Regions from separate parts of the Micromonospora sp. NPDC023814 genome, predicted to be linked through region 1. Evidence: riboswitches for the same ligand, from Rfam matches in the RefSeq annotation. Region 1 holds a riboswitch; each other region holds the start of a gene.
The links. Region 1 has a riboswitch for cyclic di-AMP ahead of AB0G14_RS15810 (hypothetical protein). Riboswitches for the same ligand answer to the same signal wherever they lie in the genome.
Positions count from the first base shown of each region.

Region 2: another riboswitch for cyclic di-AMP. It lies ahead of AB0G14_RS07715 (C39 family peptidase); the one in region 1 lies ahead of AB0G14_RS15810 (hypothetical protein).
Region 3: another riboswitch for cyclic di-AMP. It lies ahead of AB0G14_RS07240 (hypothetical protein); the one in region 1 lies ahead of AB0G14_RS15810 (hypothetical protein).

Region 1 covers NZ_JBFAAF010000025.1:60,781-63,981, reverse strand. The annotation lists gene AB0G14_RS15815 (YibE/F family protein) at 280-1,632, shown strand; cyclic di-AMP (ydaO/yuaA leader) riboswitch at 1,799-1,930, shown strand; gene AB0G14_RS15810 (hypothetical protein) at 1,934-2,953, shown strand.
Region 2 covers NZ_JBFAAF010000010.1:60,242-63,442, reverse strand. The annotation lists gene AB0G14_RS07725 (hypothetical protein) at 1-311, shown strand, start outside; gene AB0G14_RS07720 (hypothetical protein) at 531-1,289, shown strand; cyclic di-AMP (ydaO/yuaA leader) riboswitch at 1,577-1,719, shown strand; gene AB0G14_RS07715 (C39 family peptidase) at 1,940-2,776, shown strand; gene AB0G14_RS07710 (alpha/beta hydrolase) at 2,885-3,201, shown strand, end outside.
Region 3 covers NZ_JBFAAF010000009.1:96,262-99,462, reverse strand. The annotation lists gene AB0G14_RS07245 (SRPBCC family protein) at 138-605, shown strand; gene AB0G14_RS07240 (hypothetical protein) at 712-1,773, opposite strand; cyclic di-AMP (ydaO/yuaA leader) riboswitch at 1,787-1,918, opposite strand; gene AB0G14_RS07235 (cation diffusion facilitator family transporter) at 2,072-2,989, opposite strand; gene AB0G14_RS07230 (AAA family ATPase) at 3,082-3,201, opposite strand, start outside.

The sequences.
Region 1 (3,201 bases):
GCCGGACGGGCGGCCCGCAGCCGACACCAGCCCTCACAACCTGCGACCGGATGTCGGGATGGCTACCATTCGGCCGGTGGCCCTCCGCACTCCGCGCCGCCCGCACCGTCGCCCCGACCGGGCGGCGGTACCGAACGACCGCGACGGGCCGGGCCGGGCCGTCGCGGTGCGCGACCGGCCCGCCACCCCAGGGCGATCCGTTGCGGCGGTCACCCGGGCACGCCGAACCGACCGGCCTGCCGGCACGTACCCCGCCCTGGATTCGTTGGGAGACACTCGATGGGCGCCGACCACACCCGTCCCGCACCGTCCGCCCCGCCGAGGGTGCGACGGATCCTCGTCGCGACGGTGGTGCCCCTGTTCGTCGCCACCCTGATCGCGGCCCTGCTGCTCTGGCCGTGGGACGCCCCGGACGCCGCGCCCGGCACCGATCCGCCCCGCCACCACGGCACGGTGACCCGGGTGGTGACGGAGCCGTGCCCGCCCACCCCGGAGGCGCCGGAGGGCGCCCCGGGCGCCGCGGAGGGCCCCTGCGGCACGGTGACCGTACGCGTCGACGACGGCCCCGACGCCGGCCAGCAGGTGGAGACGCCCGTACCGGCAGGGCCGGGGGCGCCGACGGTCGCGGTCGGCGACGAGATCATCCTGGTCCAGCTCACCGATCCCGCCGACCCCTCGGCGAGCGCCTACAACATCGCCGAGCACCAGCGCGGCAAGCCGCTGCTCTGGCTGGTGGTGCTGTTCGCCGCCGCGATCGTCGCGTTCGGGCGGTGGCGGGGGCTCGCGGCGCTGGCCGGCCTGGCGGCGAGCTTCGCCATCCTGCTGACCTTCGTGCTGCCCGGCATCAGCGCCGGCAGCCCACCGCTGCTGGTCGCGGTCGTCGGCGCGGCACTGATCATGTTCGTGGTGCTCTACCTGACGCACGGGGTGACCGCGCAGACCTCGGTCGCCGTCCTCGGCACGCTGGGCAGCCTGGTGCTGACCGGCGTGCTCGGCACGATCGCCACCGCGGCGACCCACCTGACCGGGTTCGGCACCGAGGACGCCACCACGCTGTCGATGTTCCAGGCCGACGTCGACCTGCACGGCCTGCTGCTCGCCGGGATCATCATCGGCTCGCTCGGCGTGCTCGACGACGTCACCGTGACGCAGGCCGCGACGGTCACCGAGCTGGCGCACGCCAACCCGGGGCTGTCCCGGATGCAGCTGTACCGGGCGGCCACCCGGGTCGGCCGCGCGCACATCGCCTCGACGGTGAACACCATCGTGCTGGCGTACGCCGGGGCCTCGCTGCCGGTGCTGCTCCTGCTGACCGCCGACTCCCGGGCGGTGAGCCAGATCCTGACCAGCGAGTTCCTGGCCCAGGAGATCGTCCGCAGCGCGGTCGCCACCCTGGGCCTGATCGCCGCCGTGCCGCTGACCACCGGGCTCGCGGCCGTGGTGACCACGGCCGGCCGGCGCGGCGACGAGTCAGCCGACCGCGGCGCACCCCCGACCCCGCCGGCCCCCCGGCCGGCAGCCGACCGGTCCGAGGCGCTGGAGGCCCTCAGCGGGCCGCGCGCCGGAAACACCCCCTCCGCCGCCCCCGCCGGGTGGCCCGACCGAAACGGGAGCACGGACACCGCATGGTGAAACTCCTCAGCGTGACCGATCAGGACGTCCCGCCTGATAAACGCGTCACTGGTCACCCTCCGCCGTTACGAAATAACGCATTTAGTCGGCTTAGGGACGTAGATCCCCGGGAGGGCTCTCGGGTAACCTCGCTGCCGGTCACCGCCGAAGGCGCGCAGCGGCGCCTGCGGTGCCGCCGCCCAATCGCCGCCAGGCGAGCCGGGGACCCAGGTACGTGGGGTGAATCCGCGACAGCGGTAGGGGCCACTTCCGCCCCGAACCCGTCAGCTAACCCGGTCGGCGGTCGACGGAAGGGAAAACTGTGACGGCACCCCTACGCCGCTGGTTGACACCTGTGGTGGCCGTGATCGCCGCCCTGGCCGTCTTCGCCGGGCCCCTCCCGGCGGCGGCCGCACCCACCCCCCCGGCCCAACCCTCCGGCCACGGGGACGACGAGCCCAAGCTGCTGAACGACCTGATCGAGACGCGGAACCGCAGCTACGTCCAGGCCAAGGCGAAGCTCGCGAAGTCGAAGAAGCGCCAACTGGAACTGGCCCTGGAGGTCGACCGGGCGCAGGCCGACCTGGCAGCGCTGGCCCCGCAGGTGAGCCAGATCGCCGCCCAGTCCTACCGGACCGGGCGGATCGGCGCGGTGTCGATGCTGTTGGACACCGCCAGCCCCGACTCGTTCGTCAAGCGCGCCGCCGCCCTCGACGAGCTGAACCTGGTCAACGCCAAGAAGCTCGCCGAGGTGAACGCGGTCAAGAACCGCGCCGAGCAGGCCAAGCTGGCGCTCGACGCCGAGGTCCGCGAGCAGCAGAAGCTGACCAACGAGATGGCCCGCGGCAAGCGCGAGGCGGAGAAGGCGCTCGCCCTGGTCGGCGGCAGGGGGCTGACCGGCGGCAAGGTGGTCGCCACCTCGCCGGTGGCCCGGATGGCACCGGGTCGTACTGCCGACGGCGACTGGAAGCCCCTGTCCTGCACCGAGAACGACCCCACCACCTCCGGCTGCATCACCGCGCGCACCCTGCACATGTACAAGGAGGTCAAGCGGGCCGGCTTCAACCGCTTCGTCGGCTGTTACCGCTCCGGCGGGCCGTACGAGCATCCGAAGGGCCGGGCCTGCGACTGGTCGCTGCAGAGGAGCGGCTTCTCCCCCTGGCACAACGACGACACCTACATGTACGGCAACAACCTGACCGCGTTCCTGGTCCGCAACGCCGACCGGCTCGGCATCTACTACGTGATCTGGAACCGGCAGATCTGGTTCCCGGCGACCGGCTGGAAGTCCTACAGCGGCCCGTCGAACCATACGGACCACGTGCACGTGTCCCTGCTCTGACGCAGCCAACGACAGGGCCGCCCCGCGTCTGCGGGGCGGCCCTGTCGGCGTCTCTAGACCCTGTCGGCAGCTGTAGCCCTCTCGGACGCTGTCGGCGTCTCTGCGACCCGCTCCGGCGTCGCGCGGCCCGGTCCGGACGGGCTGTGGGCCCTGTCGGCGCTTCGGCGCTCTCGGCGCTTCTGGGACCCGTGGGCGGTTGAGGCCCACTCGGCGTCCGTCGGCTCCCGTCGACGGGCGTCGGCGTCCCG
Region 2 (3,201 bases), on a different contig from region 1:
CCCAGGCCGGAGTGCCCTCGACCGACACCTGGGTGCCCCCGGCTGACGCCTGGGCGCCCCCGGCCCCGGCACTCCCCGTCACGATGGCACCCGCCGACCCGCCCGTGGCCGTCGCCGACCACCGCGTCGTCGCCGACGGTGCCGACCCCGACCGGGCCGCCGCCGTCGACCGGGCCGCCACCGGCCCCGGCCACCCCGCCGCTTTGGCCGACCCGGGCGCAGCCGCCGGGGCCGTCACCGTCGGCCCGGCCCCCGCGCCGGTCGGGCGCACCCCGGTGACGGCCGGCCCCCGGGGCCCGCCGCACGTTTGATCCGCACCACCCCGCGGGGCCCGCGCGCCCCGCGACCGCGCCCGCCGCACGGCGTAGGAAGGGCCCCTTTCGCCACCGCAGGCGTTGACAAGGGTGCCCGTCCTCCGCTCTCCACCACCCGCGCCACATCCCGGCGGCGGGACGTGGCACCGCCGAGCCCCGCCACCCGGGCGCCGCGTGCGCCCCGCTGCCGCACTCGCTCCCCGTGAGGTGCCGACCATGGAGACCGTCGTCTACCAGTTCCTGATCGAGGTGCCGCGGGCCGCCGCCATCTGGTCCGCCCTGCTCCTGCTGGCCCTGACCGTGCTCGCCGTGCTGGTCGCCCACCCCGAGCGGGTCCGTCCCGCCGACGAGCCGGTCGCCCCGCCCGCGGTCGACCCCGTGGCGGAGGCGGCCGACCTGCGCCGCTACGCCGAGGAGGTGGCCGTCGCGGCGGGCCGGGCCGCCCACGCCGCCCGACGGTGGCGGGCCGACTGGCTCGCCGCCCAGGAGGAGGCCGACCGGGCCTGGCGGGCGTACGACGAGGCGGAGACCGCCGCCCGCCGCTTCACCGGCGCCGCCGCCCTGCCCGCCCCGCGCACCCCGCGCACGCCCGCCGAGTACGCCGCCCGCGAGCGCTGGCTGCACCACGCGGCGGTGGCGGCCCACTGGCGCGGCGACCTCTCCACCCGCCAACTCCGCGAGGTGTTCGGCCGCCGGGCCGGCTGGGATCCCCGCCGGCACCCGGTCGAGCAGGAGATCGCGCTGGCCCGGGCGGTACGCGACGCGAAGCGGGCCGACCACCGGGCCGCCGCCGAGCGGGAACGGTCGGCGTGGCGGGACGCCGACCTGGCCGCCGAGGCGGCGCGGGCCCTGGCCGGGGAGGCGTACGCCGCAGCGGTCCGGCTCCGGCCGGGCCGGCTCCCGGCGGCCCGGCCCGTGTCCGCCGGGCGCCGGCCCGCGCTCGCCGCGCGCTGGCGGCCCGCGCGGGTGGGCTGAACCGCCGGGCAATTTCGTGACGCCGGTCATAGCGGTGCCGAACCGGTCATCCGGCGCGGCCCGGCCGATTCCCGCCGGCGATTCCGCGCCGATGTCCGCCGCTCGTCCGGTTGTCGACGCAAGGTGCGTCGGGAAACGGTCGTCCCATTGAGTCGCGTCAGTGTCGAACTGACCGCAAAAAAAGTCTCTCGATCAAGGTTTAAGCAGGTGGGAGCGGGTTGGCAGGGCGCGGGCCGACCAGTAGTGTCGGCCCGTCCGGTGCGGTACCCGATCGCAAGAGGCGACGCCGCGCCGACCCGCCTAATCGTGAACAGGCGAGCCGGGGACCCAGTGCAACATCGGGGTGAATCCGCGGGCCACGGCCCCGCGGTAGGGCGTTCTTCCCGCCCGAATCCGTCAGCTAACCCGGTCGGCGGCGTCGGAAGGAGTTCCATCCTCGTGCAGCACCCACCCGCCCCCCGGTCGTTCCGGCGCCTCCACGGCGCCGCGGTGCCCGCGCTCGCCCGGCCGCACGCCGCGAGCTGACTCACCGGTCACCGCCCGTCGCCCGGCATTCCGGGCGCATCCCCTGAGTGGTCCACCACCGCCGGACGCCGTCCGCGCGGTCGGTCCCCCCTGCGCGGACCGGCGGCCGCTCACCCCCCGAGCCCGTGGAGGAAACCGTGAAGCACCACCTCAAGCGACAGCTCCGTCGCCTCACGTCCGAGCGTCCGTACCAGGTGGCCGCCGCGTCGGCCGCGGCGCTCGTGCTCGCGTCGGGCACCGGCGCGCTGCTGGCCGGCACCGACGAGGCACCCGCCGCCGCACAGGCCCCGGTGGCCGTGAGCGAGCTGCGGGACGGCAGCGTCGCCTCGCGTGGCGACGCCCGCATCGCGACCGCCCCGTCGGCCGGCGCCCCGGCCGCGTCCAGCGCCGCTCCGTCGGCCAGCGCCACCAGCGCCGCCCCGAACCCGGACCTGACCCGCAAGCCGGAGCCGCCGAAGTCCAAGTCCCTGGACTACGACTACCAGGCCCAGACCACCTTCTACAACTGCGGTCCGGCCGCCGTCCGGCACGCCCTCAGCGCCGCCGGCATCGCGCGCAGCCAGGACGCCCTCGGCGCCCAGCTGGGCACCGACGAGATGGGCACCGACTCGGCCGAGGACACCACCCGGGTGCTGAACGCGACGGTGAAGGGTGACCCGTACCGGACCCGGATGATCCCGGGCGGTGCCGCGACCCCGGCGCAGATGGACCAGCTCCAGGCCGACGTGGTCGCCGCCATCACGGACGGGCGGGGCGTCGTGGTCAACGTCGCCGGCAGCGCCACGGACACCGACGGCGGCTGGCACTCCTTCCCCGGCGGCCACTACATCGCCGTCGTGGGCTACCAGGACGAGGGCCGGCTGGTGAAGATCGCCGACTCGGCGAACCCGGCGACCGCGTCGTACTGGATGTCCACCATCGCCCTGGCGAACTGGGCCGCCACCCGCGGCTACTCCGCCTGACAAAGACACCCGTCGGGCGTCGGCTCCCCACCCCGGGAGCCGGCGCCCGATGTCGTCTCCGGGTCACGGCCCTCGCCGGGGCGTACGGCGGGTGGCACACTGCGGCCTATGGTCGACGAATCGGGTGACCGGGACGGCCGGCGCGTCCTGCTGCTGTTGCACGGCATGGGCGCGACCGGGGACGTGTGGCTGCCCTGGGCGCCGCTGCTGGAGCGCCGGTGGACGGGGCGGTGGCTGGCGCCGGACCTCGCCGGCCACGGCTGGTCGCCGCCGCTGTCGGCGTACTCGTTCGCCGGGCTGGCCGACCGGATCGCCGCGGGGCTCGCGGCGGGGGACCGGCTCGTCGTGCTGGGGCACTCCCTCGGCGGCGTGGTCGGGCTGGCGCTGGCCGCCCGCCGCGCCGGGCTGCCGGTCGACGCCGTGGT
Region 3 (3,201 bases), on a different contig from region 1:
GGCCCGACAGGTCGATGTCGGACGCCTCGGTGACGCGCGCGGATCGCACGGCCGGCATCCGCGCGCGGAGCGGCGCGCCGTTGCCAGCGCGCCGCCGGTGCGCGACGATCGGGCGACGGCGACGGTGGGGAGACGGCGTGCTCAGGCGGGATTCCTTCAGCTACACCGTCCAGGCGCGCTGCTCGCTCGCCGACGCCGCGGGGTTGCTCGCGGACCCGGCCCGGCAGCAGGACCTGCACCCGCTGATCGTCCGGGTCCGCCGGGTGTCGCCCCGTCGCGGCGCGCGGGCCAGCTACCTCATCACCGACCGGCTGGCCGTCGGGCCGCTGCGCCTGCCGGTCACCTACCGGGCCGACGTCCTGGTCGACGGGCCGGACGAGATCGTCACCGTGGCGCGGCAGTGGCCGGCCACCACGGTGCGCAACCGGACCCGACTGCGGGCCGAGCCGGACGGCGTGGTCCGGATCGACGTCGAGATCACCCTCACCGCGCCGGTCCCGCTCTTCGGCTACGCCTTCCGCCAGGCGCGCGCCGCCCACCTGGGGCTGGCGGCCCGGCTCGGCGTCGCCCTGGGCGGGCACCCGCCGGAGTCACCGCCCGCCTGAGCCGGGCATCGACGACGCCGCCACCTCCCCGGCCGACGGCCGGGGAGGTGGCGGCGGGAAGGCGGTCGCCCCGGTGACCCGCGAGCGGGTCACCGGGGCCGGGGCGTCAGTAGACCGACAGGTGCACGTGGTTGGTGTGGTCGCTGGACGGGTCGCCGTTGGCGCCGCTGTACGACTTCCATCCGCTGCTGGGCAGCCAGATCTGCCTGTACCAGATCACGTAGAGCACGGCGAGCCGGTCGGCGTTCTTGACGAAGTACGCCGCCAGGTTGTTGCCGTACGTCCTGTCGCCGCCGGTGGCGTCGCCCCCGAACCCGCCCTTCTGGGCCGCGAAGTCGCAGGCGCGACCCTTGGGGTGCTCCCCGGAGCCGCCGGGGCGGTAGCAGGAGACGTAGCGGGTGAAGCCGGCCGCCTTGGCCTGGTTGAGCGCGTGCAGGGTGCGCGGGGTGATGCAGCCGTTGGCGGGGGTGGGGTCGTTGACGCTGCACGACTCGGACGGCCAGGACCCGTCGGAGTTGCGCGGCGCCGGCTTCGCCGTCGCGGTGGAGCTGCCGCCCGGCCCGCCGCCGCTTGACTGCGACCGGTTGGCCACCGTCAGCGCCCGTTCCGCCTGGTCCTTGCGCTTGGCCATCAGCGTGACCTGCTTGCGCTGCTCCCGGATCTCGCCGTCCAGGGCGAGCTTGGTGCGGGCGGCCTGGTCGCGGGTCTCCTGGAGCTCGCGGAGCGCCCGGTCCTCGTTGGCGGCCACCGCGTCGAGGGCGGCGGCCCGGTCCATGAAGCCGTCCGGCGAGCCGCTGTTGAGCAGGGCGGACGCCACCCCCAGCCGGCCGGTCCGGTAGGCCACCCCGGCGATCTCGCCGACCTTGCTGCTCCGCTCGGTCAGCTCGCTCTCGGTCGTCTTGAGCTGCGCGGCGAGCTGCTGCTGCCGCTTGACCGACGTGTCCAGCGCCCGCTTGGCGTCCAGGTAGCCCTTGCTGGCGGCTTCGAGCTGGGCCCGCAGGGCGGGCGTGCCGCCCTCCTCGTCCTGGCCGGGGGCCGCGGCGAGCAGGCCGGCCCGGGAGGCGGCCGCTGCGGGGGTGGTGGTGACCGGGGCGACCGCGGCGCCGAGGGCGAGCGTCACGGCGATCAGGGCCGCCAACCGGGCGGCGCGTCGTCGTACAGGTGCCATCACTGGCATACACGTGTCCTTCCGTCAGCCGCCGACCGGGTTAGCTGACGGGTTCGGGACGGAAGATCCCTACCGCTGACGCGGATGCACCCCACGAACATGGTTCCCCGGTTCGCCCCGCCGGGCGATTAGGCGGCGGCCACCGCCGGCACCGGTGGGTGCCGCCTGGCGGAGGCCGGAACCGAGCCTACCGGTGCCGGTGTGACTGGTGCAGCACGGGTGACTGAGGGTGCCTGTCTGCTTACCGTCAAATCCGGCATAAGTCAACAATACTCTCCCAGATTTAAGGCTGTGCTCATTACCACTCAACCGACCCGCAGGCCCCGGGAGACGCCCCCGGCTCGATCTGCAACGTCGCGTGCTCGATCTGGAAGTCCTCGTGCAGGGCCGTCCGGGCCGCGGTGAGCACCGCGCCGACCTCCGCGCCCGGCTTCATGGTCAGGTGCGCCGAGGCCACCTCCATCCCGGAGGTCAGCGTCCAGACGTGCAGGTCGTGTACCTCGGCCACGCCGGGCACGGCGGCCAGCCGGTCGTGCACCCTGGTGACCTCGAGGTGCTCCGGCGCGGCCTGCACCAGGATGCGCAGCGCGGCGCGCCCGAGTCGCCAGGTGCGGGGCAGGATGAACAGCCCGATCGCCACCGCGACCAGCGGGTCCGCCCACCACCAGTCGGTGACGGCGATCAGCAGGGCCGCGCCGATCACGCCGAGTGAGCCCAGCAGGTCGCCCAGCACCTCCAGGTACGCGCCCTGCATGTTGATGCTCTCCTTCGCCCCGGACCGCAGGAGGGCGAAGGCGGCCACGTTGGCGAGCAGGCCGAGCACGGCGACCGCGAGCATCGGGCCGGCGAGCACCTCCGGCGGGTCGCCGAACCGGCGTACGGCCTCGACGACCACGTAGACCGCGACGCCGGAGAGCAGCACGGCGTTGGCCAGGGCGGCCAGCACCTCCAGCCGGTAGAGGCCGAAGGTGCGCTGCGGGTCCGCGCCGGCGCGGCGGGTCGCGGTGATCGCCGCGAGCGCCATGCCGATGCCGAGCACGTCGGTGAACATGTGCCCGGCGTCGCTCAGCAGGGCCAGTGAGCCGGTGCGGAAGGCGGCCAGCGCCTCCACCACCATCAGGGCGCCGAGCAGCGCGAACGCCGCCCAGAGGCGGCCCCGGTGGCGGTGCGCGGCATTCGCGACCGACCCGTGGTGGTGGTCATGACCTGCACCCACGCGCCCACCTTCCGTCACCCGTCCGGACCCGGTTCAATCTATGCTCACATCGCAATATGTGCAAGTGACTGCCCGGCGGCGGCCGGGACGACTCAGCCGGTCGGGTCGACGGTGGTCAGCCGCTGGGTGGCCCGCGACAGCGCGACGTAGAGCGTCCGTACGCCCGAACCCGGGTCGGCCCGGATCTCGCCCGGGGCGACCAGGACCACGCC